2 linked regions of the Actinoallomurus bryophytorum genome follow. The protein of the gene in region 1 interacts with the protein of each later gene in a pairwise test. Links are inferred from orthologs where the notes say so. Each region holds a gene or a part of one and is shown in the gene's direction. Other genes may lie near its edges.

The links.
Region 2: the proteins of FB559_RS33135 (region 1) and ftsZ interact in binary tests that used the Bacillus subtilis proteins (3 or more experiments, as listed by UniProt). The link is inferred for Actinoallomurus bryophytorum from one-to-one orthologs.

What each region holds. Positions count from the first base shown.
Region 1 is NZ_VFOZ01000001.1:7,152,003-7,167,859, reverse strand. Bases 7,815-10,758 are described here. They hold FB559_RS33135 (MGDG synthase family glycosyltransferase), read left to right. Parts: upstream 7,815-8,741; coding sequence 8,742-9,776; downstream 9,777-10,758. Other genes in these bases: FB559_RS33125 (DMT family transporter), read right to left, coding at 10,620-10,758; FB559_RS33130 (DMT family transporter), read right to left, coding at 9,757-10,623; FB559_RS33140 (polysaccharide deacetylase family protein), read right to left, coding at 7,978-8,688. In the rest of the region: FB559_RS33180 (pyridoxamine 5'-phosphate oxidase family protein), read right to left, coding at 1-244; adenosyl-hopene transferase HpnH, read right to left, coding at 277-1,281; FB559_RS33170 (phosphorylase family protein), read right to left, coding at 1,281-1,889; shc (squalene--hopene cyclase), read right to left, coding at 1,886-3,763; FB559_RS33160 (polyprenyl synthetase family protein), read right to left, coding at 3,764-4,777; hydroxysqualene dehydroxylase HpnE, read right to left, coding at 4,774-6,099; presqualene diphosphate synthase HpnD, read right to left, coding at 6,096-6,953; squalene synthase HpnC, read right to left, coding at 6,950-7,789; more of FB559_RS33125, read right to left, coding at 10,759-11,489; FB559_RS33120 (SDR family NAD(P)-dependent oxidoreductase), read left to right, coding at 11,543-12,268; FB559_RS33115 (ABC transporter permease), read right to left, coding at 12,486-13,286; FB559_RS33110 (ABC transporter permease), read right to left, coding at 13,300-14,094; FB559_RS33105 (ABC transporter ATP-binding protein), read right to left, coding at 14,118-15,074; FB559_RS33100 (alpha/beta hydrolase-fold protein), read left to right, coding at 15,213-15,857. UniProt on the Bacillus subtilis protein: Processive glucosyltransferase involved in the biosynthesis of both the bilayer- and non-bilayer-forming membrane glucolipids.
Region 2 is NZ_VFOZ01000001.1:2,307-14,598, reverse strand. Bases 291-3,224 are described here. They hold ftsZ (cell division protein FtsZ), read left to right. Parts: upstream 291-1,018; coding sequence 1,019-2,431; downstream 2,432-3,224. Other genes in these bases: FB559_RS00055 (YggS family pyridoxal phosphate-dependent enzyme), read left to right, coding at 2,505-3,212; FB559_RS00065 (cell division protein FtsQ/DivIB), read left to right, coding at 291-723. Also shown: more of FB559_RS00065, read left to right, coding at 1-290; FB559_RS00050 (cell division protein SepF), read left to right, coding at 3,314-3,826; FB559_RS00045 (YggT family protein), read left to right, coding at 3,848-4,129; FB559_RS00040 (DivIVA domain-containing protein), read left to right, coding at 4,180-5,112; FB559_RS00035 (ICP22 family protein), read left to right, coding at 5,250-6,758; FB559_RS00030 (aldo/keto reductase), read left to right, coding at 7,504-8,532; FB559_RS00025 (DUF1707 SHOCT-like domain-containing protein), read right to left, coding at 8,688-9,410; ileS (isoleucine--tRNA ligase), read right to left, coding at 9,559-12,292. UniProt on the Bacillus subtilis protein: Essential cell division protein that forms a contractile ring structure (Z ring) at the future cell division site. The regulation of the ring assembly controls the timing and the location of cell division.

The sequences.
Region 1 (15,857 bases):
CCGCGTCGCAGTAGAGGTTCACATAGGTCGGTGGCCAGTTCTCGTCCAGCACACAGAGCGAGACCTTCGGGTCGCGCAGAACCGCGGCGGTCTTCCCGCGGGCCCGCATGGTGGAGACGAGGATCTCGTCGCCGTCGATGATGTAGTACAGCGCCGTCATGGCGGGACCGTCGTGCTTACGTGAGTAACCGAAGATGGCCGTCCGGTGGTCGCGGACGAACTGACGTCGCTCTTCCGGTGTCATACCCTCCAGTATTCCTCCGAGGTGACGGCTCGTCAGCTGTGGCGCAGGGCGCGGAGGGACTGGTGGAGGGAGCCCAGTGTGGCGAAGACCGCCGTCGGCTCGTAGCCGCAGTGGGCCATGCAGTTGTCGCACCGGGGATCATGGCCGCGTCCGTAGCGGCTCCAGTCGGTGTCGTCGATGAGCTCCCGGTAGGTGCCGGCATAGCCGTCCGCCATCAGGTAGCACGGGCGTTGCCAGCCGAAGGTCGAATAGGACGGGATCGCCCACGCCGTGCACGGGAAGTCGACCTTGCCCTCGAGGAAGTCCAGGAACAGCGGCGTGTGGTTGAACCGCCACCGCCGGCGGTTCCCCCGTGCGAAGACCTCGTGGAACAGCCGCCGGGTCTGCTCGACGCCGAGGAAACCGTCCTGGTCCGGTGCCTTGGCGTAGGCGTAGCCCGGCGAAATCATGATCTCGTCGACCTGGAGATCGTCGTTGAGGTAGTCGAGGACCTCGATCACCGACTGCGGGCTGTCGGAGTTGAAGAAGGTGGTGTTCGTCGTGACACGGAAACCGCGGCGCTGACATTCGCGTACGGCGGCGACCGCGTCGTCGAAGACCCCCTCCTTGCACACCGAGGCGTCGTGACGCTCACGCAGCCCGTCGATGTGCACCGTCCACGCGAAGTACCGTGACGGCTCGAACTCATCGAGCTTCTTGGGGATCAACAGCGCGTTCGTGCAGAGGAAGACGTACTTCTTGCGGGCGACGAGCTCGCGGACCAGCTCGCCGATCTGCGGATGCATGAGGGGCTCACCGCCCGCGATCGAGACCATGGGCGCTCCGCACTCCTCGATCGCGGCGATCGCCTGGTCGACCGGCATCCGTTGCTTCAGGACCTCGGCGGGTTGCTGGATCTTCCCGCATCCCGCGCACTTGAGGTTGCAGGCGAACAGCGGCTCCAGCTCGACCAGGAGGGGATACTTGGCGCGCCGGCGAAGCCGTTGACCGAGGATGTAGCCGGCGACACGGATGGCCTGGCGCAGGGGCATCGACATCAGGTTCTGCTCTCCTGGGGCGCGGCCGACGGCAGGTCAGGAGGGCCGGTCGCCTCCGACCAGCGCACGAGGGCGGGGCCGATCCGCCGCAGCGTACGGCGGGCGGCCAGGCCGCCGGTGAGGCTGGCGCGGCTCAGCACGGGCCGGCCGGGGGTGTCGACGATGGCGCGTACGACCGCGGCGGGCCGTCCGGCCGCGGCGTCGAGCAGCGGCCCGGCCTCCATGTCGACGGCCCGTGCCCCGGTACGGGAGAGCCACCCGCGCTCCGCCTCGCGCACCACGTGACCGGTGGTGATCAGCGGCCCGGTCTGGGCGCGGACACCGATGCGGGTGAGCTCCCGCGCGAGGAGCCCGGCCCCCGTACACCGCAACCGGCGGCCGCCGAACCAGACCTCGGTCGCGACGAGCACGTCCCCCGGTCGCAGCGCGCCGTCGAGCGCGCCCCCGAAGCCGGCGACGGCCAGCGTGGCGTAGCCGTCGAGGGCCGGCGCAGAGCGCGACCGCAGGCCGGTACGGATCACGGTGGCACCCGGCGGGCCGGCGGGCAGACCGCGGCGTATCGCCCGTGCCTCGACGGCGAGCGGGGCGCAGATCAGCAGGCGCGTCATCGGACTCCTTCGCGCTCGTGGACGTAGCGGCCGAGCGCGGTGATCGGGAACACCAGCCGGTACAGGTGGTAGTTGATGTAGAAGTCGCCGGGGAAGCCGGTACCGGTGAAGTACGGCTCGTCCCAGGTGCCGTCGGCGTTCTGCTCGCCGACGAGCCATGCCGCGCCCCGGTCCACGGCGGGCGTACGCTCGCCGGCGGCGAGCAGGGCGATCAGCGCCCAGGCGGTCTGTGAGGCGGTCGACGGGCCCCGTCCGACCCAGGCGGGCTCGTCGTAGGAGCGCAGATCCTCGCCCCAGCCTCCGTCGGTGTTCTGGTGGTGTTCCAGCCAGGCGACGGCACGCCGTACGCAGGGTGTCTCCGGCGCGACCCCGGCCGCGACCAGCGCCGGCAGCACCGCTCCGGTGCCGTAGAGATGGTTGGCGCCCCAGCGGCCGAACCAGGAACCGTCCGGTTCCTGGGCCTTCAGCAGCCACCGGACGGCCCGGCGGATGACGGCCGGGTCGGAGCCCTCCTCCTTGGCGAGGGCCTCGACGACGTGGGCGGTGACGTCGGCCGACGGCGGGTCGATGACGGCGCCGAAGTCGCAGAACGGCAGTTTCGTGCACAGGGTGCGGGTGTTGTCCGCGTCGAAGGCGGCGAAGCCCCCGTCACGCGAGACCATGCCTGCCGTCCACCGGACGGCGCGTTCGATCGCCGGGCCGGCGTCCAGGCCGGTCACCCGTCGCAGCGCGAGGATCACCTCGGCCGTGTCGTCGGTGTCGGGATAGCCGTCATTGTCGAACTCGAAGGCCCAGCCGCCCGGTGCCAGCGACGGCCGTCGCACGGCCCAGTCCCCCGGTCCCCTGACCTCCTGGCCCAGCAGCCATTCGCCGGCCCGTACGACGGCCGGATGGTCGCCGGGTGTTCCGGCGTCCCGCAGGGCGTTGATCGCCAGGGCGGTGTCCCAGACCGGCGACTGGCAGGCCTCCAGACGGCGCCCCCTCTCGTCCTCGATGGTGAACCGGGCGAGACCGCGCAGGCCCTTCTCCATCACCGGGTGCTCCGGGTGGTACCCCTCCAGGTGCAGGGCGATCAGTGAGTACACCCAGGGCGGCTGGATCCCTCCCCAGGAGCCGTCCGCCTCCTGACGCGCCACGATCCAGCCGGCGGCGCGCCTGAGCGCCACGCGGCGCAGGCCACGGACGGGCCGTCGTTCGTAGCGGTGCAGCCGTCGGTCCAGCGCGGTGAACACCGTCTCCCACCCCGGTGCCGGAGGCCGGCCGGCGGTGCGGCCGGTGCGGAGTTCCGTCACGTCGAACGGGAGAGGGCGTACCGGCCGGTGGGCGCTGACGATCGTGAGCGGCACGATGGTCTGGCGGGCCCAGCACGCCCAGTCGTAGACGTTGAGGGGCACCCAGGAGGGCAGGAAGATGAGTTCGGGCGGGAGTACGGGAAGGTCGTCCCAGGACCACTGGCCGAACATCGCCAGCCAGATCCGGGTGAACACCCGGCTCGCCTCGATCCCGCCCGCACGCTGGACGAAGGCGAGCGCGGTCCGCATGTGCGGCGCTTCGGACGGGTCGCCGGCCAGCCGCAACGCGACGTACGCCTCGATCGTGGTGGACAGGTCACCCGGCCCGTCGTAGAAGTTCGCCCACGTACCGTCGTCGCGCTGCTGGGAGCGGATCCAGCGGGCGGCCTCGCCGGTCTCCTCCGGTGTGCGGATGCCGAGGAACTCCCGCAGGAGCAGGTCCTCGGCGTCCATCGTGACGTTCGTCTGCAGTTCGCCCTTCCACCAGCCGTGGGGAGACTGCAGGTCCAGCAGGTGGCCGCAGGCCGCGTCGAGGGCGGCGCGCGTACGTGCGGCGGGCTGTGCGGTCTGAAGTGTGGTCACTTAGTGGTCCCGGGATGTGATGAAGCGTGCGATGTCGAGGAACTCGGCGCGGATGTCGGGAGTTATCGGCGCGGCACTGAGAATGCGCTCGGAGACGTCGAGGTGGTGCTGGGCCTGTTTCTCGGCCCATGCCCGGCCGCCCGCCTGGTCGACGAGCTGGGCCGCCTCCAGTAGGTCGGCCTCGGACAGCGGAGCGGGGTCGGCCAGCAGGCCGGCCAGCCGGCGGCCCGCGCCGGTGTCGCCGGCCAGCGCCGCGACGATCGGGAGGGTCTTCTTGCGGGCCCGCAGGTCCGACAGCGCCGGCTTCCCGGTCAGCTCCGGGTCACCCCAGATGCCGAGCAGGTCATCGGCCAGCTGGAAGGCCAGGCCGATCTCGGACCCGTACGCCGCCAGCGCCGTCACCAGGGGCTGTGGGGCCTGTACGGTCATGGCGCCGATCGAGCAGGCGCACGCCAGCAGCGATCCGGTCTTGTCCTCCGCCATCCGGCGGCACTCGTCCAGGCCGACGTCCTGGCGGGTCTCGAACTCCATGTCCGCGGCCTGGCCGGTGATCAGGCGCTGGGTGGCGACGCTCAGGCAGCGGGCCGCCCAGACGGCGCCCTGGGTCCCGTCGCTGAGCAGGGTGTCCATGGCCAGGATGAGCAGGGCGTCCCCGGCGAGGATCGCGGCGGGCCTGCCGAAGACGACCCATGCGGTCGGCCGATGCCGGCGGGTGCGGTCGCCGTCCATGATGTCGTCGTGCAGCAGTGAGAAGGCGTGCACGAGCTCCACCGCCGCGGCGGCCGAGGCGCCACGCGACGGGCTCGCGCCGGCGGCCCTGGCGGACAGCGTCGCCAGGGCGGGCCGCAGGCTCTTGCCGCCCGCACGGGCGGGCCGGCCGTCCGCGTCGTTCCAGCCGAGGTGGTAGCCGGCGACGCGTGCGGTCATCGGGTCGAGCCGGCCGACGGCCTCGCGGAGGAAGGGCTCGACCAGCCGCCGGGCGGCCTCCACCGAGTCGGGCGGGGGCGCCGTCATGACGACCGGTCCCGGTCGAGGTGGCGGCGTACGAGAGTCGCCGCGGTCAGGCCGCTGCGCACGGCGCCCTCCATGGTGTCCGGCCAGCCGGTGTCGGTCCAGGCGCCCGCGAGGTAGAGCCCCGGCCATCGCGTGGCCGCCGGCGGGCGGAGCGCGCCGCTTCCGGGTCCCTGGCGGAAGGTCGCGCACCGCTCACGGGTGACGAAGAGATCCACGACATGTGCGTCCCGTGCCGCCGGGAAGATCCGTTCGAGTGCGGGAATGAACGCCTCGCGGACCCCGGACGTCGGCACGTCGATCCAGTCGCCCGCAGCGGAGACCGAGACGGCCAGGTACTGACCGTGGTCCAGCCCGCCGGTGGCGGTCTTGTCGAAGACCCACTGGACCGGCGAGTCCACGACGGCGGCGAACGGCAGGTCGGTGACCTCGCGGTCGTAGACGACGTGGACGTTCACGATCGGGCTCGCGCCCAGGCCGCTCCACTCGTCGCGATCGGGTGCCGCCTCCTCCGGGACCAGGGCGGCGGTCTGCTGGTGCGGGGTGGCGACCACGACGGCGGCCGCCTCTTCCCGTACGCCGTCCAGCAGGACCGTCGGGCCCGGCTCGATGGCCTTGACCTTCGCGGACAGGCGTACCTGTCCCCCGCGGGCCTCGATGGCGGCCTGGGCCGCCGCGGCGTGCAGGTCGCTCAGGGGCGCGGTGGGAATCCCGATGTCGGCGGCGTCCGCCCGTCCGAACAGGGCGGTCCTGAACACCATCGCCGCGGGGCCGACCGCCGCCTGGTCCATGCCGATGTTCAGGGCGGCCACCGCGAAGAGCTCCCACAGCAGACGCCGTGCGGGGCCGCGCTGCCCGTGGCCGGCGAGCCAGCCGTCGAGGTCGACCGCGTCCAGGGCGGGGTCGGCGGGGTCGGCTCTGCCCAGCGCCACGGCCGCGCGCACCGCTCGCAGCCGGTCGGCCGGGGTGAGCAGGGAGTAGCCCGCCAGGGCCGGCAGGAGGTGGAAGGGGCCGGGCAGCCTGCCCCGGCGCAGCCGTCCGTAGCGGCCGTCCGGGGTGAGCACGGGGATGTCGAACCGGGGCTGGACCGACACGTGGCCGGCCGAGCCGAGCCGGGCGAGCAGTGACCGATAGGCGGTGCAGCAGCGCAGGAAGACGTGCTGCCCGTTGTCGACGGTGAGCCCGTCACGCTGGAAGGAGTGCGTGGCGCCGCCGAGGCGGGGGCGCGCCTCATACAACGTCACCGGCCGTCCCGTCTCCGCGACGGCGAGCGCGGCGGTGATGCCGGCCAGGCCGCCTCCGACGACGGCGACCCGCCCGGTCACCGCTGCGCCCCGGCGAGCGACCGCGCGGCGACCATCGTCTTGTCCCAGCGCGACAGTGAAAGGCGTGTGGTCAGGGCCTCGACCGGATCCGCCGCGATGCGGTCGAGCAGGCACCGGTAGATCCCCGCCATCGCCGCCGCGCAGGCCGCGCTGCGGCGGTCGAGCATGGGCACCAGCCGGTCACCCCGCTCGTACCACGTGCGTGCCCGGTCGGCCTCGTAGCGGATCAGCGCGCTGAGCCGTTCGGGGGCATCGGTGAACTCGCCGAACGGATCCACCTCCAGCGTGCAGCCGAAGCGTTCGAGGTCCTCGGCGGGCAGGTAGATCCGGTCCGCCAGCCGGTCCTCCCGTACGTCCCGCAGGATGTTGGTGAGTTGCAGGGCGATCCCGAGCGCGTCCGCGAGCGGTGCGGCCGTGGCCGGGTCGCGGGTGCCGAAGACGCCGAGCGACAGCCGTCCGACCGACCCGGCGACGCAGCGGCAGTAGGCCTCCAGGTCGGCGAACCGCTTGTACGCCGCGCCCTCGACGTCCGCGACACAGCCGTCGATGAGCTCCTCGAACGCCCGCATCGGGATCGGGAAGCGCCCGGCGGCGTCGTGCAGAGCCACCAGCACCGGGTCGCCGGGGTCCGGCTCGGGCCGGCACAGCGCGGTGCGGGCCCCGGACAGATCCGCCAGCCGCTGCGCGGCGGGTCCGTTCCCGTCGCCGATGTCGTCGATCCGGCGGGCGAACGCGTACACCGCGCTGAGCGCGCGGCGCTTCGCGGGCGGGAGCAGACGGATGCCGTACGCGAAGTTGCGTGCCCGTATCCGGACGACCTGCTCGCAGTACCGATAGGCGTCGTTCGCGTTCACCGCGCCGCCTTCCGGCCCCTGAAGACCGCCGGCCACTCGGCCAGCAGCCTGCGAGCGGCCGGGCGCACGGCGTGGCCCACGACGTCGTAGCCCGCCCGTTCGAGCGCCGTCACGGCGGCGCGGCCACCGGCGACGTAGCCGGCCACCGCGAGGCGTGCGAACCCGGTCAGTGAGGCGGCGAGGGGAACTCCGGACTCCAGGAGCGTCCGCGCGCGGCCGGCCTGGAGTGCCAGGACCCCGCGCACCGGCGCGGCGGTCGGGGACCGCGTGAGGTCCTCCTCGATGGCCCCGAACCGGCGCAGGTCGTCGGCCGGCAGGTAGACACGGCCGCGGACGAGGTCCTCGGCGATGTCCTGACAGTGCTCGATGATCTGTAGCGCCGAGCAGACACGGTCCGACAGGGCGAAGCGTTCGGGGGTCGCGCTGTCGAAGATGTGCAGCACGAGGTGGCCCACCGGGTTCGCGGACAGTTCGCAGTAGCCGAGCAGTTCCGCGAACGTCGCGTAACGCACCACCGACTGGTCACGGCGGCCCGCCGCCACGAGCTTGCGGAGCGGCTCGGCCGGGATCGAGCAGGTGCGGACGGTGCCGGTGAGCGCGCGGACGAAGGGCAGGCGCGGCAGCGAGCCGGCGTACAGGCGGTCCAGGTCGTCCTCGACCGCGTCGAGGAGCGGCAGCCGGCCGCCGGGCTCCCCTTCGTCCCCGGCGTCATCGACGGACCGCGCGAATCGATAAACGTTCAGAAGATGATGCCGGTAACGGCGCGGTAGCAGGCGTGAGGCGACAGGAAAGTTTTCGTGCCGCGATTTACGCACGACGTCTTGCCTGGTGGCCACGCTGGAAAGCATGGAGGAATGATCTCCGGCACCCGGTCGAATAAACTCAGATGCAGTTCAGCGCCCTTGTCATTACTCAATTTAATCAACGTATTATCCGATCCGAATGGCACCTCATGGCAAATGCGCCGCCAAGGTCGGGCCAAGTAATGGCGGAGCGCCATGACGGCCGGGCGCGGGGACGGTGTTCAGGACATGCCGTGGTCGCGCAGCGCCCCGACGCGAAGTCCCGCCGCGTGGCAGCGGTCCACCAGCTCCGGCAGGGCCCCGAGCGCCGCGCGCCACGCGCCCGGAGCGGCGGTGTGATCGGAGTCGTGCAGCAGGACGGTGGCACCGCCGCGCAGGTCCGGTTCGAGGACCGCCAGCACCGATCGCGGGTCGGCCGAGGCGGTCCAGTCCCTCCCCCACGCGCTCCACAGGACCGGCCGCAGGCCGCACCATCGGGCCTGTACCAGCGTCTCGGCGCTGAGCACCCCGTAGGGCGGGCGGTACCAGGAGGGCCGGACGCCGGTGACCGCGGTGACCAGGCCGGCCGTCGCGCGGATCTCGGCGGCGGCCCGGCCCGGCGGGACGACGAGGGCGTTGCCGTGCCGCCAGCCGTGTACGGCGACCTCGTGCCCCTCCGCCGCGATGCGGCGGCCGAGGGCCGGATGGCGCTGGAGCATCTCGCCGAGGACGAAGAACGTCGCCGTGCAGCCGAGCCGCCGCAGCTCCTGGAGGAAATACGGCGTCGACCGCGGATCGGGGCCGTCGTCGAAGGTCAGCGCGACGTGGTCCGGCGCGCCCACCCCGGCGAGTACGGGAAAGGCGCGACGCACGATCGGCAGCCACGAGGCGGCCGGTCCCGCGTGGACCGCGGCGACGGCGGTCGCCGCGAGCGCGATCGACGTGCGCTTCACCGTTCCCAGTCTGCGGAAGGAATCCGCCGGTGCCAAGCGGGCCGCTTTTGATCTTGAGCGCGAGCATGGGCGCCGGCCACGACCGGGTCGCGTGCGAGCTCACCCGCCGGTTGGCCGCGATCGGCATCGAATCCGAGGTGATCGACGTCCTGGATCTGCTGCCGCTCCGTCTCGGCCCCGGGCTGCGCCGCTGTTACGCCTGGACGGTGCGGCACGCGCCGTGGGTGTACGCCGGGATCTACCGGATCTTCTTCACCTCCTCGCGGGGGCCGGCGATCTCCCCGCTGACGGTCCTGGCCGCCTCCCGGCTCGAAAGGGCCGTTCGCCGGCGGGAGCCGGCCGCACTGCTGTCGACGTTCCACCTGGGCGCGCAGGTCGCGGGGTACCTGCGGCGACGGGGCCGCCTCCCGGTACCCAGCCTCGTGATGGTGACCGACTTCGCGGTGCACCGGCTCTGGCTGCATCCGGGCAACGACGGCTACCTGTGTCTTACCCCCGCCGCCGTACGCGACGTCAGGGCGGCCACGGGCCGCCCGGCCTGGTGTCATGCCCCCGTCGTAGGTCCGGAGTTCGGCCGGCGCGACACCGTGCCGGTCTCCGGACCGGGCCCGCGCCCGGTGCTCGTGGCCGCCGGTTCGTGGGGGGTGGGCAGGGTGGACCGTACGGCGAGGGTGCTGGCGGCCTCGGGGCGTTATCTGCCCGTCGTCATGTGCGGGAGCAACGAGCGGCTGCGCCGTCGCGTGGGCCGCATCGGCGCGTGCGTCGCGGTGGGCTGGCGCGAGGATCCGGCCGAACTCATGACCTCCGCGTACGCGCTGGTCGACAACGCTTCGGGGCTCACCTGCAAGGAGGCTCTCGCGGCCGGGGTTCCCGTCATCGGTCACCGGCCGATTCCCGGCCATGGCGCGGACGGGGCACGCGCGATGGCGCGGGCGGGGCTCGCCCGGTACGCGCGGGACGCCGCGGAGCTGCTCGCCTCGCTGGACGGGCTCGGGCTCGCGTCCGAACGCGACCGGCAGGTGGCACGGGGGCGTGCGATGTTCGACCGCCCATCGGCCGAGACGGTGCTCAGTGCTCTGCTGCCATGACGTCCTTGTCCGGCCGCAGCGGCGCCGACTGGGCCAGCCGTGCGCTGCCGTAGACGATCAGGCCGATGGCCATGAGCTCCAGCACCGACCAGAATCCGAGCCGGATCGTCTCGCCGAACAGGCCGACGCCGTAGCCGATGCTCGCGACCGGGTCGGAGACGGTCAGCGCCGGCTGGACGGCGACGAGCGTGCCGCTCTGGAAGGCGTTCTGCAGCAGGAAGAGACTGACCAGGCCGGCGAGGACCATCCCGTACACGGGCCAGGTGGTCAGGACGGTGGACGGACGTCCGGCGAGCTCGGTCACGCTCTGCTTCATCAGCGCGGCGGTGAAGGAGAACCCCAGGCCGGCCGACAGGCCGAGGATCACGGCACGGGCGGCGCCGGTCACCACGAGTGCCGCCGTCAGCAGCCCGGCGAGGATCCCCACGGTGACGAGGGTGGCGATCGCCCAGTCCATCCGGCTCGGGACCCGGTGGCCCTCCGACGGCCCGGCGGCCAGGAGCAGCGTCGCCAGGCCTGCGGTGAGCACGCCGACGGCCAGCCAGGCCCGCCGGTCCACCTTGACCCCCAGCAGCGAGCCGATGAACATCATCGTGAAGGGAAGCTCCACGACGAGTATCGGCTGGACCAGGGAGAGCCCCCCGAAGCTGAGCGCGGCCGCCTGGAAGAGAAAGCCCCCGATGAGCGCGCCGATACCGCCGAGCCAGGCGGGCCTGCGGATCAGATAGGTGATGAGGCCGAGCCGGAACGCCCGGTCGGGCGGGGCCGTACGCGCCGCGCGCCGTTGCAGCACCGATGCGAGCGCGTTGCTCGCCGCCGCCAGCACCGCCAGCCCGGCGGCGATCACGGGAGCACCGTCGGCGCGGCCGCCTTCGGTTTGCCCAGGAACGGGGACCGGCCGAGAACGATGATCCCGCCGACCATCATCAGCAGGCCGACGACCTCCGCGGCCAGCGCACCCGGGCTCAGCCGGAGCCGTTCGTAGAAGATCAGCACGCCCAGGACGATGCCAGTCAGCGGCTCGACCGCGGTGGCGGCGGGCAGGGAGATCCGCAACGGGGCGGCGTCGAAGGCGCTCTGCGCGAGCAGCAGCCCGGCGATCGCGATGGCGACGACGACGTACGGCTCCCAGCTACGCAGCAGGTCGCCCCATCCGTGGCCCAGCACGAGCAAAGAGCTGCGCGTCAGCACGTCCTGCAGGCCGTACAGCATCCCGGCGGCGGCCGCGAGCATCGTGGCCTTCGTCCGCAGCGGCCGCGGCCGCGCCGACAGCACGAGCATCAGCGCGAGCGCCACGACGACGACCGCGACGAGCCAGCGCGCGGACTCGGGGCCGGCCGGGCGGCCGGCGTGCGGCCGGCCGAAGGCGAGGAAGAGCCCGGAGCCCACCGTCACCAGGAGCCCGCCCTGCCAGACGGTGCGATTCAGCGGCTCACGGTAGAGCAGATGAGCGAAGACCAGCGCGAAGATCAGGCTCGTCGCCAGCACGGGTTCGACCGAGGCGACGTCGGCCTCGTCGAGCGCGGCCGCACCCAGCACCTGGCCGCAGACCATCGCCGCGATCCCCATCAGCCACAGACGCTTGTGCGCCAGGTGGGTGAGCAGCCGCAGGCGCAGGATCTCCCCGAGAGGCTCCCGGTACGCGGCGTGCTGCTGGGCGACGAACCCGACACCGATCAGGCACGCAGCCGCCAGCGCGAAGAAGATCTTCATCCGCCGGTCAGCCGGTCCGTGAGCGGCGTGCCGTATCGGGGGACGATCCGACCATGAGGCTCGACGACAGCCGGGTACTGATCACCGGTGCCTCCTCCGGCATCGGGGCGGCGACCGCACACGCGATGGCGGGCGCGCACGCGCGCCTGGTGCTGGCGGGACGGGACCGCGCGAGGCTCGACGCCGTGGCCGCCGGCACCGGCGGGCGGGTCGTGGCCGCCGACGTCGCGTGCGGCACCGCCGCACTGGCGGCCGAGGCCGGTGCCGTCGACGTCCTGGTCGCGTGCGCCGGTGTGGGATGGGCCGGGCCGGTCACCGCCATGACCGAGGCGGCGATCGACGAGCTCCTGGCGGTGAACCTCGCCGCGCCGGTGCACCTGACCCGGCTGCTGCTGCCGGGCATGATCGAGCGAGGCCATGGCCACATCGTGTTCGTCTCCTCGATCGCGGGCGTCGTCGGCGTGCCGGGCGAGGCGGTGTACTCCGCGACCAAGGCCGGCCTGACCGCCTTCGCCGAGGCCCTGCGCGCCGAGACACCAGTCGGCGTCTCGGTGGTGTTTCCCGGCGTGGTGGACACCCCCTTCTTCGAGCGGCGCGGCGCGCCGTACGCGAGGCGCAGACCCGTCCCCATCCCGGCCGCGCGTGTGGCACGGGCGATCGTCCGGGCGGTCGAGCGTGAGCGGGCCGAGGTGTACGTGCCGGGATGGCTGGAGCTGCCGGCACGGCTCAAGGGCGCCGCCCCCGGTGCGTTCCGGCGGCTCGCCGGGCTGCTCGCGTGAGACGTGGCGGCGCTGCTTATATGGTATCCCGCCTGGTCAGTGAGGGTTTGCCCTCCCTGATGAAGACGGCCCCGCGACCGTTCGATGGTCACGGGGCCGTCCCCTTGGCGCGGCCGGCCGGCTGTGCCGGCGCCCGGTCAGCCCGGGTCCCGCAGCGGGTCGTACTCGACGGTCTCCACAGGCCGGCCGGGCCTGCGGCGAACTCTTCCGCCGGCTCTCAGGTGCGCAGGGTGCGTTCGAGCCGGTGGACGCCGACCGCGAGCGCCACGGTGCCGAGTGCGGCGAGATAGACCACGGCGATGACGAGGTGCAGGCCGCCCGTGCCGAGGAAGGTCGCGCGCGTGAGTTCGATGCTGTGGTAGAGCGGGAGGATCTCGACGAACACCTGGACGGGGCGCGGGTACACGTTCAGGGGGAAGAACGTGGTGGCGAACAGGAACATCGGCAGCATCACGAGCTGGATGAGCTGGAAGTCCTCGTGGCCACGCAGCAGCGTGACCACGACCAGCCCGATCGAGGCGAACGTGAAGCCGATGAGCAGCGCGCTCGGGACGATCAGCAGCGCCGCCGGTGAGTGGACCAGCCCGAGAACGCTCACCACGGCCAGGAACGCGGTGGAGACCAGGGCCCCGCGCAGCAGCGCCCAGCACACCTCGCCGAGGGCGACGGAGCGTACCGACATGGGCGTGGTGAGGATGGACTCGTACGTCTTGTCGGCGGTGAGCTTGCCGTACATGTTGAACGTGGTCTCGTTCATGGCCCCGTTCATCGCGGCGGTCGCGAGTAGTGCCGGGGCCACGAACTCCGGGTACGTGACCGAGGCGCCGCCCAGACCCGGCACGTGGCCGACGAGCGCGCCGATGCCGACGCCGAACGCCAGCAGGTAGAGCAGCGGCTCGAAGATCTCGGCGAGGATGACCGGCCAGGTGTGGCGGTAGATCATCAGGTTGCGTTCGACCATCGTCCACGCCCGGCCGGGGCGCAGGGTGATGGGCACGTTCGCGGACGTCGCCGTCACGGTGGGCTCCTGTTCAGACGTGCAGTTTGCGGCGGTAGTTACGGCGGGCCACGAGCAGGCCGATGATCGCCATCGCGGCGAGGTAGCCCGTGTGGATCAGCGTCCGGGGCAGCGTCGCCGTGCCGAGCGCGACGGTGCGGCACAGGTCGACGCCGTGCCACAGCGGCGTGACCCACGCCACCGGCCGCAGCCAGGCCGGCAGCTGCTCGATCGGGAAGAACGTGCCGGAGAACATGTACAGCGGCAGGACCACGAACCGGAACATGGCGTTGAGCTGGGACCGCCGGGTCACGGTCACCGACCAGGCCGCCGCCGGGGTGGCGAACGCGACGGCGACCAGCAGCGCGATCGGCACGAGCAGCGGCGCGCGGTACACGCTGACGGCGCCGAACAGGATGCTCACGCCGGTGAACATGATGGAGTTCTGGACCGCGCGCAGGGCCCAGTACATGAGGTGGCCGTAGAGGATGTCCGCCGGCGCGAGCGGTGTGGCCGCGGCGGCGCGGTAGTTCCCGCGCGGCCGTACGGCGTCCATGACCGGCCCGGCCGCCTCCAGGAACGCGGTCTGCATGACCGCGGCGATCAGCATGCCGGGCAGGATGAACTCCACGTACGGATGGCCGTGCAGGTACTCACTGCCGTTCCGGTTGACCAGCTTGCCCAGCCCCAGCCCGAGGGCGGTCAGGAAGAGCAGCGGGTTCGCCACGCTGATGACGATCGACCCTCGCCACGTACGGCGGTAGCGGAACAGCCAGTAACCGAGCTCGCGGAACGCGGGCGCCGAACGCGCCCTGGCCAGTGTGTGCATGTCTCCTCGTCGTGTCGGGCGGGTCAGTCGACGAGCGAGCGGCCGGTGAGGGTGAGGAAGACGTCCTCCAGACTCGCCCGGCGGATCAGCGCGGTCTGGGGCCGTACGCCCCGCGCGTTCACCGCGGCCAGCGTCTCCTCGCCGTCGTCGGTGTAGAGCATCAACCGGTGTGGCAGCTCCTCGACGCGGTCGACGAGGCCACGGCACTTGTCGGCCATGATCTGCCGTCCGTCCGGGGCGAAGCGCAGCTCGACGACCTCACGGGTCGTGTAGCGGGTGATGAGCTCGGCGGGGGTACCGGAGGCGACGATCCTTCCCGCGTCCATCACCACCAGCCGGTCGCACAGCTGTTCGGCCTCGTCCATGTAGTGCGTCGTCAGCAGCAGCGTCACGCCGTCCTGCTTGAGCTGGAAGAGTCGCTCCCAGAGCAGGTGGCGGGCCTGGGGGTCGAGCCCGGTCGTGGGCTCGTCGAGCAGGACGATCTCGGGTTCGTTGATGAGCGCCCGCGCGATGGTGAGCCGCCGCCGCATGCCGCCCGACAGCGTCGCGACGGCGTCATCGGCCTTCTCCGAGAGACGCGTGAACTCCAGGAGCCGCCTGGTGCGCTCGCGCAGGGTCTTCCAGGACAGCCCGAAGTAGCGGCCGTAGATCAGCAGGTTCTCGCGTACGGTCAGCTCGCCGTCGATCGTGTCGTCCTGCGGAACGACGCCGAGCCTCGCCCGGATCCCGGCACCGTCCGTGGCGCTGTCGCGGCCGAGGATGCGCAGGCTGCCGCGGCTCACCGGGGAGACGCAGGCGATCATGCGCATGGTGGAGGACTTGCCGGCGCCGTTCGCGCCGAGGACGCCGAACGCCTCGCCGCGGCGTACGTCGAGGTCGATGCCGTCGACGGCGGTGAAGTCCTCGCGGCCGCCGGGCTTGCGGTAGACCTTCGTCAGGCTCCTGGCCTCGATCAGCACCGTCGACGCATCGGCAGTCATATATGCCCCCTGAGACCTCGTACCCGCCCGTGCAGCACGAAGTTACTGAATTCACTCAGGGTTTTGCAACGAAATATCGGATTCTTGCTTGAACAGTAGGCTGCGGACGATGGCGGCACTGACGAGGAGACAGCGACGATGTCCATCGCGGGAGAGCTCGTCACCGAGCGGTTCGACTACGACGGCGGCCGGCAGGTCACCGTGTACGTCCCGCCCGATCCGCCCGAGGCGGTCGTGTTCGCCGGTGACGGCCGGCTCATAGCGCGATGGGGAGGAGTCCTCGAGGCGTCCGCCGTACCGTCCACGATGATCGTCGGTGCACACCGGCCGGCCGACGAGACTCTGCGCCTCCATGAGTACTCACCGGGATTCGACCCGGAACGCTTCGCGGCACACGAGACGTTCTTCGTCGGGGAGGTCCGCCGATGGGCGCGGTCGCGTTTCGGAGTCGCGCTGCCGGCGGAGCGCACCGCGGTGTTCGGTGTCTCGGCGAGTGGTGAGCTGGCGCTCGCCCTGGGGCTCCGGCACCCGGAGGTCTACGGCGCGGTCCTCTGCGCCTCGCCCGGCGCCGGCTACCGGCCGCCCGGCGTGATGCCGAGCCCGCTTCCGCGCGCGTACCTCGTCGCCGGCACGCTGGAGCCGTTCTTCCACGAGAACGCGACCCGGTGGGCGGAGGCGCTGCGCGACGCGGACGCGGACGTCGTGATGACCGAGCGGGTCGGATCGCACGGCGACGCGTTCTGGCGGGAAGAGTTCCCGCTGATGGTGGCGTGGGCGTTCGCA
Region 2 (12,292 bases), 7.1 Mb from region 1 along the record:
GAGATTCCGGCCGATGGCGCGCAGGACGCGATCGCCCCGCGCCGCTCCAGCCGGTGGAAGGTGCTCTTCGTCGCGTTGCTCGTCGCGGGCGTCCTCGGCACCGCGACGTGGGTCCTGCTGGGCTCGCGGCTGCTCGTGGCACGCCACATCGACGTGGTGGGGGACCGCCTGGTGCCGCGCGACCGGCTGCTCGCCGTCGCCGACGTACGCCTCGGCGAGCCTCTCATCAGGCTCGACACCGGAGCCGTGCGCGACCGGGTGGAGGGGGTCCAGGAGGTCGAGACCGCCCGGGTCGAACGCCGCTGGCCGGCCACGGTGCGCATCGTGGTACGCGAGCGCACCCCGATCGCCGCCGTCCAGGACGACAACCGCTTTCTCCAGATCGACCGGTACGGCGTGACCGTCCTCACATCGGCGGCGCGCCCGAGAGGTCTTCCGTCACTCACCGTCGCGAATCCCGTGCCGTCGGATCCGTCCCTGCGCGCCGGGCTCGCGGTGATCCAGGCCCTGCCGCCGTGGATCTCCCACCGGGTCGCGAGCGTCGAGGCGCCGACGCCGGAAGCGGTGACGTTGCGGCTCAAGGAGGGGGTCGCCATCGTCTGGGGTGCCCCGGAACGCACGCCGGACAAGCTACGGTTGCTCTACGGATTGCTGAGCACCACTCCGCGACGCGGCATCAAGACCATCGACGTGAGTTCGCCCGAGGTCGTCACCACCGAGTAGCGGTGAACCCCCTGGGCACGCCACACTGGGTCGGCCGCGTGACGGGGGAGTTCGGAGCGTGGCAACCGATGAAAATCAGGATGAGTGGGATGTCGCGCGACACGCCGATCGGCTCGGGGCCGGGTTAGTTGACCCTGCAGTGGTGCGCCCCTACTGTCCGTATCAGCCTTAGGTTGACATAACTCTAAGTCTCAACTTGAGGGTGAGGGTTCCGGCCCTGTAGGAGAAACGTGACGGCCGTCCGTACGGGCGGTCGCAGATCATAACGACAGAGCGAGCGGAAGGGCCCCTCGTTGTGGCAGCACCGCAGAATTACCTAGCGGTCATCAAGGTCGTCGGCATCGGCGGCGGCGGTGTCAATGCCGTCAACCGCATGATCGAAGAGGGCCTCAAGGGTGTCGAGTTCATCGCGATCAACACCGACGCCCAAGCGCTGCTCATGAGTGATGCCGACGTCAAGCTCGACGTCGGCCGCGAGCTCACCCGCGGGCTCGGCGCTGGGGCCAACCCCGATGTGGGCCGTAAGGCCGCCGAGGATCACCGCGAAGAGATCGAAGAGGTGCTCAAGGGCGCCGACATGGTCTTCGTGACCGCAGGCGAGGGTGGCGGCACCGGCACGGGCGGCGCGCCCGTGGTGGCCAGCATCGCCCGTTCGCTCGGCGCGCTCACCATAGGTGTGGTGACCCGCCCGTTCAGCTTCGAGGGCAAGCGGCGCGCCATGCAGGCCGAGGCCGGCATCGAGACGCTGCGCGACGAGGTCGACACGCTCATCGTCATTCCCAACGACCGGCTGCTGTCGATCTCCGATCGTCAGGTCAGCGTGCTCGACGCCTTCAAGGCGGCCGACCAGGTGCTGCTCTCCGGTGTTCAGGGCATCACCGACCTGATCACCACGCCGGGTCTGATCAACCTCGACTTCGCCGACGTCAAGTCGGTCATGTCCGGAGCCGGTTCGGCCCTCATGGGCATCGGGTCGGCCCGTGGCGACGACCGCTCGGTCGCCGCGGCCGAGATGGCGATCTCCAGCCCGCTGCTGGAGGCCAGCATCGACGGCGCCCACGGCGTACTGCTGTCCATCTCCGGTGGGTCCGATCTCGGTCTGTTCGAGATCAACGAGGCGGCGCAGCTGGTGTCCAACGCGGCGGCGTCCGACGCCAACATCATCTTCGGCGCGGTCATCGACGACGCGCTCGGCGACGAGGTGCGCGTCACGGTGATCGCGGCGGGCTTCGACGAGGTCCAGTCCGAGGGCAGGTCCGGGCCACCCGCCGAGTCCAAGCGCAGTGCCCCATCACGGCCGCCCGTCGCCGCGCCGCCGGTGGCGACGCCCCAGGCGGCGCCCCGCCCGATCGTCCCGCCGCAGGCGCCCGCGCCGCCACGGGTCACGCCGGTGCCCGCGCCGAGCCCGCAGCGCGGCTCGGAGTCGGCCGATGACGACCACAAGTCATCGCCTCCGAAGTCCGACCAGGCCAAGCCGCAGGAGACCAAGGCCGAGCCGGCACGGGCCGAAAAGTCCGACGAACAATCGCGCGACTCCGGAGGCACGGCTCCGCCACGCTCCGCCTCGAATGAGGCCGTCGCGGGCCCTAAGGTGCCGCGGCCGGCGACCGAGCCGACCGCGGCGCGCCTGAACACCGACGCGGCTCGCCGCCGTCCCGTCGTCTTCGACGAGGACGACGATCTGGACGTGCCGGACTTCCTCAAGTAGTGACGGTTCCCCGCCGGCCCGGTGCCGGCGCCCGCGGGGACGCGTCTCCGTCTCCCGCGAAGAGTGAAGAGGCATGAGCCGCATACAGGACCTCGCCGCGAATCTGGCGGCCGTGCGCGAACGCATCTCGAAGGCGTGTGACGCGGCCGGCCGCTCTCCCGGCGAAGTCACCCTGGTGGCGGTCACCAAGACCTTTCCCGCCTCGGACGTACGCCTCCTGGCCGAGCTCGGCATCACCGACGTCGCCGAGAACCGCGACCAGGAGGCGGCCGCGAAGACCACGGAGTGCCGCGACCTGGATCTGACCTGGCATTTCGTCGGGCAGCTTCAGACCAACAAGGCCCGTTCGGTGGTCTCCTACGCCGACGTCGTCCACTCTGTCGACCGGGCGCGGCTCGTCAAGGCGCTGTCGCGGGCGGCCGTCGACGCGGAGCGTTCGGTGCGCTGCCTCATCCAGGTCTCACTCGACGAGGCGGCGCCGGACGAAGAGGGCCGGGGCGGCGTACACCCGGACGGAGTGCTCGCGCTCGCGGACGCGCTCGACGCCGCGGACGCGCTCGCACTCGGCGGCGTCATGGCGGTGGCTCCGCTCGGCGCGGACCCGGCCCCGGCATTCGCCCGGCTGGCAGAGATCTCCCATTCTCTTCGCGCCGCGTATCCCGCCGCCAAAACGGTCTCGGCGGGCATGAGCGGAGATATGGAACAGGCCATCGTGAGTGGCGCGACACACGTCCGTGTTGGTACGGCGTTGCTCGGAGGCCGACGGGCAATCGTCAGGTAATGTCCCCACAGTGGACCTTGGCGTCCGCGTCTAAACGTAACGATCGGATCAGCGGAAGCTTCCCGCAGGGATCTCCTGTCGGCAGACGACGGAGGGGGCGTATGGCCAGCGCGATGCGCAAGATGGCGGTCTACCTCGGCCTTGTGGAGGACGATCGCTACGATGATGACTACGACGAGTACGACATCTACGACGACGAGGCCGCGGACCGTCGCCGGGTAGAGCGTGCCGATGACGAGTCATCCTCTACCGGTGCCCCGGACCAGCCCGAAGACGAGCAGAAGTCCTTCGCGACCGAGCGACGGCCCTCTCTTGCCGAGTCGGCGGTGTCAGACCTCGCGCGTATCACTACGCTTCACCCCAGGACCTATAACGAGGCCCGCACGATCGGAGAGCACTTCCGGGAAGGGACCCCGGTGATCATGAACCTCACCGAGATGGTCGACAGTGACGCCAAGCGTCTTGTCGACTTTGCGGCTGGTCTCATATTCGGCCTGCACGGAAGCATCGAGCGTGTTACGAACAAGGTGTTCCTGTTGTCCCCCGTCAACGTTGAGGTGACCGCCGAAGACAAGGCCCGTATGGCAGAACGAGGGTTCTTCAATCAGAGCTGACATCCACATGCGAGAGTGTTCGTGAACCTTGGAAACTACCTGAGCATCCCGCTCTACCTGTTCCTGCTGTTCCTCATCGGCAGGCTGGTGCTCGAGACGCTCCAGGCGTTCGCCCGGTCATGGAGGCCTACAGGGGTGGTGCTGGTTTTGGCGGAGACCACTTACACGGTCACCGATCCACCCCTTAGACTGCTACGCCGTTTCATCCCGTCCGTTCGGCTGGGTAACGTTGCGTTCGACCTGAGCTTCACGGTCCTCTTCTTCATGGTCTGGTTCTTGATCATCGTCGTCCAGCCGCTCTGATCGGGTACCGTCCGTTCGGGGACAGACTCCAAGCGCGCCAAGGAGACCAGATGCCGCTGACACCTGCGGATGTGCGGAACAAGCAGTTCAGTACAACCCGGCTACGGCCGGGATACGACGAAGAGGAGGTCGACGCTTTCCTCGATGAGGTCGAGGCCGAGCTCGACCGGCTCATCCAGGAGAACGAGGAGCTGCGGGCCAAGCTCGCGGAGTGCCTCCGTGGCAAGGTGCCGGCGATGGCCGCTCCCATCGTCGAGCCGAAGCCCGAGATGACCCACATGCCCGAGCCGCCCAAGCCGATGGAGCCCAAGCCGGAGCCTGAGCCCATGCTCGGCAGCCTCGGCATGCCCCCGGCGGCCCCGCCGCAGCCTCCGCCCCCGCAGGTGAGCAGCCCCGGCGAGGACAACATGGACACGGCCGCGCGCGTGCTCGCGCTCGCGCAGCAGACCGCCGACCAGGCGATCGCCGACGCCCGCCGCGAGGCCGACGAGACGCTGGGCCGCGCCCGCCGCGAGGCCGAGGAGATCCTCGGCAAGGCACGCCGCCAGTCCGAGCAGATCGTCAGCGAGTCGCGCGCCCGCGCGGAGTCCCTCGAACGCGACGCGCAGGACCGCCACCGCCAGGCGATGGGTTCCCTCGTCCAGCAGCGTGAAGAGCTCGAGCGCATGGTCGATGACCTCAACGCCTTCGAGCGTGAGTACCGCAGCCGTCTGAAGGCCTACCTCGAAGGCCAGCTGCGCGAGCTCGAGGCCGGCAGCCACGGCGGCCCGTTCGGCGGCCCGAGCAACACCGGCCCCCAGCCCGCACAGCAGCAGCAGGCCATGCCGCAGCACGCCGAGGTGCGCAACGGCCAGCCTGCGGTCGGCCCGGGCAACACCGGCCAGAACCCCTTCCCCCAGCAGCAGCCCGAGCAGCCGCAGCACGCTCAGCACGCCACGGGTGGTTTCCACACTGCCGACAACCCGCCGCACGACCGTCGCTGACCACGAAAGCGTCATGAGAGGCGAATGTCTCGCCTCGAACAAAGTGGTAGCCGGTTGGAGGCGGCCGAATCGGTCGAAGTTGCGCTAGCGTGGCTGCGCATCTTCGTACGACGACGGTTGGTTAGAGGGAGACCTGCGTGATCATCCTGAGTGGTGTGCTCGTCGTCGTGGCGATCGCCCTTCTTGTTACGGGCATTGTCACTGGCAACACCGGGCACGAGGTTGCGGGGCTTGACGGGCTGAAGCTGATCTATGTCTCCATCGGAGTCAGCATCATCTCCGCCCTGTGCCTGGCCATCGGGGTCTTCCTGCGCCGTAAGGAACTGTTCGGCAGCACCGAGTCCGAGGCCTCCACGCGGAGGTCGGCGGCGACCCGGTCGAGCAAGGCCACCAGGCCGGCCAAGGCCAAGGCACGCGTGGGAGCGGGCGACGACACACTGGTGACCCCGATGCCCTCCGCCACCGCGACGGACGTGCCCGCCGAGACGAGCGTCTTCGTCGTTCCCGGGCGCAAGCGCTACCACCTGGAGACCTGCCGTCAGCTGGCGGGCCGCGACAAGGAAGAACTCACCTTCGTCGAGGCGCGCGAGGAGGGCTTCACCGCCTGCACGGCGTGCCTGCCCGACACGGCCCTGGCCGCGCGTGCGGCCAGCGTGGACACCGAGTCCATCGAGACCCCGGCCACGGAGCCGGTGGCATCCGAGGACGTCGCGGACACCGCGGACCTGACCCGCCGGGAGGACGACGACCCGGCACTGGCGACGCGGACCGACCTGCCCATCACGAGACTGGACGACGACGATCTCGCGCCCGCCGCAGAGTCCCCAGCGGCAGCCGAGCCGAGCGTCTCCGGCTCCGACATCGACACGAACACCGAGACCACCCGGTTCGACGACGTCACCGAGACTCCCGAGGCGGCACCAGAGCCGTCCGCCGAGCGATCGTCGGCGCGCAGCCGATCGCTCTTCGAACCTCTGGCCGACGACGAGCCGCCGGCCGCCACCGCGGACGCGGACGCGGGCACGGAGGAGCAGCACGGCGCCGAGGACCGGGCCGATGCCGAGCCCGAGCCGTACGAGCCCGAGCCGTACGAGCCCGAGCCGTACGAGCCGGAGGACACCACCTCCGCCGCTACGGACGACGCCGAGCCCGCGGACGCCGAGCCGTCATCCGACGCCGAGCTCCCGGAGACCTCCGGCACGGCGGAGACCGACGCCGACGAGCCCGAGCCCGCCGCCCAAGCATCGTCCACGGACCTTGAGACCGCCGACGAGCCGGTCCGCGATGACGCGGACGACGACGAAGCCTCGGACCGTGAAGCCTCCGATCACGAGGACTCCGGCGACGCCGAGTCCGGTCACGACGACTCCGAGCCCGTCGACGCGGACCACGAGGATGCGTCCGAAGAGGCCGCCTCGACCCACGAGGCCGCGTCCACGCAGGACGCCACGGACTCGTCCCTGCCGTTCGTCCGCATCCTGAGCGGCACCAAGCGCTACCACCGCCCCGACTGCGCCCTCATCGAGGACATCGCAGACGACGCGGACGACCTGGAGACCCTGTCCCAGGCCGAGGCGAAGGAACGCGGCTGCACGCCGTGCCTGGTCTGCCAGCCGGACAAGGACCCTTCGGACGAGGGCTACTGAGCCGACGGCACGAGCGGCCACCGCCCCTTGGGCGGGGCTGCGGCCCGGCGACATCCGCCACCTGAGCCCGAAGCCGTCGGAGCCGAGGCCGAGAGCGCGGTCCCCCCAGACGCCCGGAGGGCCGGGCGGCCGGGATCCCGCGAAGCGGGATGCCGGTGGTGAGGGGTGCGACTGGTAGCTGTTCGCACGCGTTGTGGCCGGCTTGAGATGGTCGTGGCGGGCCGCTGGGGAACGTGGCTGCACGCTGAACCGGTAGCGGGACGGGGACCCCTCGCATGACGGCGCCAGGTCGCCGGCGGCCGATACCAGCGCCGCGGTGGGCCGGTTGGTGAGCAGGACATCGGTATGACGGCCGCCGCCGACGTCATCCTGATCTCGGGATGAGTCTTGATAGCCGGTCCTCGGCCGAGGATCCGCGCCTAAGAGCCGCCCCCGAGCCTAAATATAAAAGCCGCCCCGAGCCTAGAACCGCCCCCGGGCCTCTGGCCGCCTTGAGCAGGATCCGGACCCGGCCATCGGCTCGTCGTTCACGACTGACACCTCCACGCGGTGCGCGCGAAACGGCCGGGACCGGCCGCGGGCCGGCGCGCGCGCCTAAAGGACCGTCCTCCAGCCGATGCCGGATTCTCGCCATGTCACGCGAACTTGCTAAGCGGAACGTTGCTCCGTATTGTCTAAGTTGAACACGGTTCCGTTTATGTGGGCGTAGCGCCGCAGCGGGCACCGGCAACGTACAAGGAGCCTCATGAAGTACCGCACACTGGGCCGAACCGGCATCAAGGTCAGCCCGTACTGCCTGGGCGCGATGATGTTCGGCGCCGCGGGAAACCGCGACCACGACGACTCCACCCGGATCATCCACAAGGCGCTGGACGCGGGCATCAACTTCGTCGACACCGCCGACGCCTACTCACGCGGTGAGTCCGAGGAGATCGTCGGGAAGGCCCTCAAGGGCCGCCGGGACAAGGTCGTGCTGGCCACCAAGGCCCACCTCCCGATGGGCGACGACCCCAACCAGCAGGGCAACTCGCGGCGCTGGCTGGTCCGTGCGCTGGACGACTCCCTGCGCCGCCTGCGGACCGACCACGTCGATCTGTTCCAGGTCCACCGGCCCGCGCCGGACACCGACGTGGAAGAGACACTCTCGGCGCTCACCGACCTCGTGCGTGCGGGGAAGGTCCGTGCCATCGGGGCCTCCACTTTTCCCGCCTCGGAGATCGTCGAGGCGCAGTGGGCCGCCGAGCGGCGGGGTCTGGAGAGGTTCCGTACCGAGCAGCCGCCGTACTCGATCCTCAACCGGGGGATCGAGCGCGAGGTGCTTCCCGTCTGCGAGCGTTACGGCATGGGCACCCTGGTCTGGAGTCCTCTCGCGCAGGGTCTGCTCACCGGCCGCTACCGCAAGGGACAGCAGACCGACGGCCGCCGGGCGAGCTTCGGCTACAAGCATCTGGCCGACGAGCGCCGGCTCGACGCGGTCGAACAGCTCATTCCCGTCGCCCAGGACGCCGGGATGCCGCTGACGCACCTGGCGATGGCCTTCGCGATCGCCCACCCGGGCGTCACCTCCGCGATCATCGGCCCGCGCACCATGGACCACCTCGATGACCTCCTCGCGGGCGCGGAGACCACACTGAACGACGAGGTCCTCGACCGGATCGACGCCATCGTGCCTCCCGGCACCGACATCGGGATGCTCGACATGGCCTACAACCCACCTCCCATCGGGCAGGCGCGCCTCCGCCGTCGCCTGCCCGGCGGACGCTCCGCCGCCTGACCTGACCGGGACAGCCCAGCCGAACCCAGTGATCTGCTCCGCACGCTCGCGGCGAGCAGGTGTTCAGGCGGCGCGTGGCAAGGCGGAGCAAGGCGCCGGCCGGGGGAGACCGTCGACGAATGCGGCGAGGCGTCGTCAGACGCCGCGTGGCTAGGTCAGACGCCCTCGCCGCGGTGCCTGCGGCGGAGCTCTCGCTGTTGTTCACGGAACTCGCGGTGGATTCGGCGCTGTTCGTCGTGCATCTCGCGGTGGATGCGGCGCTGCTCGCTGTGCAACCCCCCGTGGTCCAGCTTCGCGGACTTACCGTCGCCCGCGGCGCGGCGCTGGACGGACACCCCGCCGAACAGCGCGAAGCCGGTCAGCCGGATCACCGGCGCGTCCGGGTCGACGGTGTCCTCCGGTGGGACCGAGGCGCCGCCGAGGATCGCCGCGATGGAGTTGGCCACGCGTACGCCCGGGGGCACGGTCACATTGACGCCGCCCATGATGGCCACGACGTTGATCGTGACCTCGCGCCGCGACAGGACCGCCTGCCGCAGGTCCAGTTCGATCCCGCCGAACACGGCGACCACGTTGGTCTCCGGCTCGACCAGCCACCGCCCGGAGCGCTCGGCGCCGCCGAAGACGGCCACGATGTTGGGCGTACCGGCGTGCGGCGGCGGCAGATCGTCACGCACGACCGGCCCGGCGCTCTCGGGAGGTCCCACGCCGCCCGTCGCCGGCAGGTCGCGCACGATCGGTGCCAGCTCGGCATAGGTCTTCGCCTGGTAGACGGCGTCGAGGCGCTCCGCGTGCTCCTCGGCGGTCAACCGGCCTTCGGCCATGGCCTCACGCAACTGGTCGGCGACCCGGTCCCGGTCGGAGTCCGAGGCACGCATGCGTGCCGGATCGGGCTCGCTTGGCCCATCTGAAAGGTCCACAGGTGCATCATTCCGCACGGAACAGGGTCAGCCAACGCCGTGCGGAGTAAAACGGCCGGGGTGGGACGGACAGGTCCCACCCCGGCGGAGCCGACGCGGTGCCGCCTCAGGACGAGCGGCGCAGCCAGAACGTCAGCCGCAGGCCGTCGTCGTGGTTCGGGGGCAGTTCGGCCTCGGGCTCGTCGTCGTGCCAGGCGTCCGCGAGGACCTCGGCCGCGACCTCGGCGCCGTGCTCCCGCAGGGCCTCGTCCAGGTCGGTGTCGGTCGTGCGCCACCACAGCTCGATGCGGTCGGTGATGTCCAGGCCGGTGTTCTTCCGCGCGTCCTGCACCAGGCGGACGACCTCGCGTACGAGGCCGGCGCGGCGGAGCTCCGGCGTGACCGTCAGGTCCAGCCCGACCGTCTCCCCGGCGGCGCTCTCCACCGCCCAGCCGCTGCGGGGCCGCTCGGTGACGATCACGTCGTCCGGGGTCAGCTCCACCTTGCCGACCTCGGCGGCCTCGACCGTCGCCGTGCCGGACTCGCGCAGCGCGTGGGTCAGGCCTGCCGCCTCGGCGGACGTGACGGCCTTGGCGACCGTCGGCGTCTGCTTGCCGAAGCGCTTGCCCAGCTCGCGGAAGTTCGGCTTCACGACGTACTCGACGAGATCACCGCCGATCGACGCGAGGGTGTCGAACCCCTGGACGTTCAGCTCGTCGGCGATCTGGTCGCGCAGCTCGCCGGGCAGCGAGGCCCAGCCCGTCGCGCCGACCAGGGCGCGGCCGAGCGGCTGGCGCGTACGCACGCCGGAGCCGGCCCGTGCGGCGCGGCCCAGTTCGACCAGCCGCCGGGCGAGCGCCATCTGCGTGGTCAGCTCCGGGTTCACCAGCGTCTCGTCCACCGACGGCCATGCCGCGAGGTGCACCGAGTCCGGCGCGTCCGGCGTCCGAAGGACGTCCCACACGTAGTCGGTCAGGAACGGCGCGATCGGCGCCATCAGCCGGGTCAGCGTCTCCAGGCACTCGTACAGCGTCGCGAACGCCGAGGCGTTCGGCCCGACGGCAGAGCCGGCGGCCTCCGGCCCCTCCCAGAACCTGCGACGGGAGCGGCGGACGTACCAGTTCGACAGGTCGTCGATGAACTCCGCCAGCCGCCGTCCGGCGGCGGTCGTGTCGAAGTTCTCCAGCGCCGTGTCCACCTCGCGTACGGTCCGGTGCAGCTCGGCGAGCACCCACCGGTCCAGCAGCGGCCGGTCGGCGGGCGCGGGAGCGGGTGTGCCGGGCGTCCAGCCCGAGGCGTTCGCGTACAGGACGAAGAACGACACGGTGTTCCAGTACGTCAGGAGCACCTTGCGGACGATCTCCTCCAGCGCCGCGTCACCGACCCGCCGCGCCGCCCAGGGCTGGCCGGCGGCCGCCATGTACCAGCGCAGCGCGTCGGCGCCGTGCTTGTCCATCAGCGGGATCGGCTCCAGGACGTTGCCGAGGTGCTTGCTCATCTTCCGGCCGTCCTCGGCCAGGAGCAGCCCGAGGCACAGGACGTTCTCGTACGAGGAGCGGTCGAAGACGAGCGTGCCCACCGCCATGAGGGAGTAGAACCAGCCGCGGGTCTGGTCGATCGCCTCGCAGATGTACTGCGCCGGGTAGGAGTTCTCGAACGTCTCCAGCTGGCGGTGCGGCGCGCCCCACTGGGCGAACGGCATCGAGCCGGAGTCGTACCACGCGTCGATCACGTCGGGCACGCGCCGTGCCTCGTCGCCGCACTCGGGGCAGGCGAAGGTGATGTCGTCGACGAACGGCCGGTGCGGCTCCAGCGCGGTCAGGTCGCGTCCGGCCAGCTCACCGAGCTCCTTCAGCGACCCGACGCAGGTGGCGTGGTCGTCGCCGCACAGCCAGACCGGCAGGGGAGTGCCCCAGTAGCGGCTGCGCGACAGGGACCAGTCGACGTTGTTCCGCAGCCACTCGCCGTACCGGCCCTCCTTGATCGTCTCTGGGAACCACTTGGTGCGGTCGTTCTCCTGCAGCAGCCGGTCCTTGATGGCGGTCGTCTTGATGTACCAGGCGGGGAGCGCGTAGTAGAGCAGCGGCGTGTGGCACCGCCAGCAGTGCGGATAGCTGTGCTCGTACGCCTCGGAGCGATACAGCAGGCCGCGGTCGCTGAGGTCGTCGATGAGACGCGGGTTGGCGTCGCGGAAGAACATGCCGCCGACGAGCGGCACCGTCAGGTCGAACCGGCCGTCCGGGTTGACCGGGTTGACGACCGGCATCCCGGCGGCGCGGGTGGCCGCGAAGTCGTCGGCGCCGAACGCGGGCGCCAGGTGCACCAGGCCCGTGCCGTCCTCGGTGGTGACGAAGTCCGCGGTCAGCACCCGGTGGGCGTTGGGGATGTCCACCAGCTCGAACGGGCGGCGGAACGACGTGCCGGCCAGCTCGGATCCGGCGTGCCGGGAGACGATGTGCCAGCCCTCACCGAGCACGCGGGCGAACAGCGGCTCGGCGACGATGACGCGGTCCGGCCGGCCCGAGCGCGCCGCGACGACGTACGTGACGTCGGGGTGCACCGCGATGGCGGTGTTGGAGACCAGTGTCCAGGGCGTGGTGGTCCACACGAGCAGGTCGACGCCCTCGAGGGGGCCCTCGGTGAGGGGGAAGCGTACGGTCACCGACGGGTCGGTCACCGTCTCGTACCCGCCGGGCTGGCCGAGCTCGTGGTCGGAGAGCGGGGTGCCGCAGCGCGGGCAGTACGGGCTGATGCGGTGGTCGCGGACCAGCAGCCCCTTGTCGAAGATGACCTTGAGCGACCACCAGACCGACTCGACGTAGTCGGGGTCCATGGTGCGGTAGGCCTGCGCGAGGTCCACC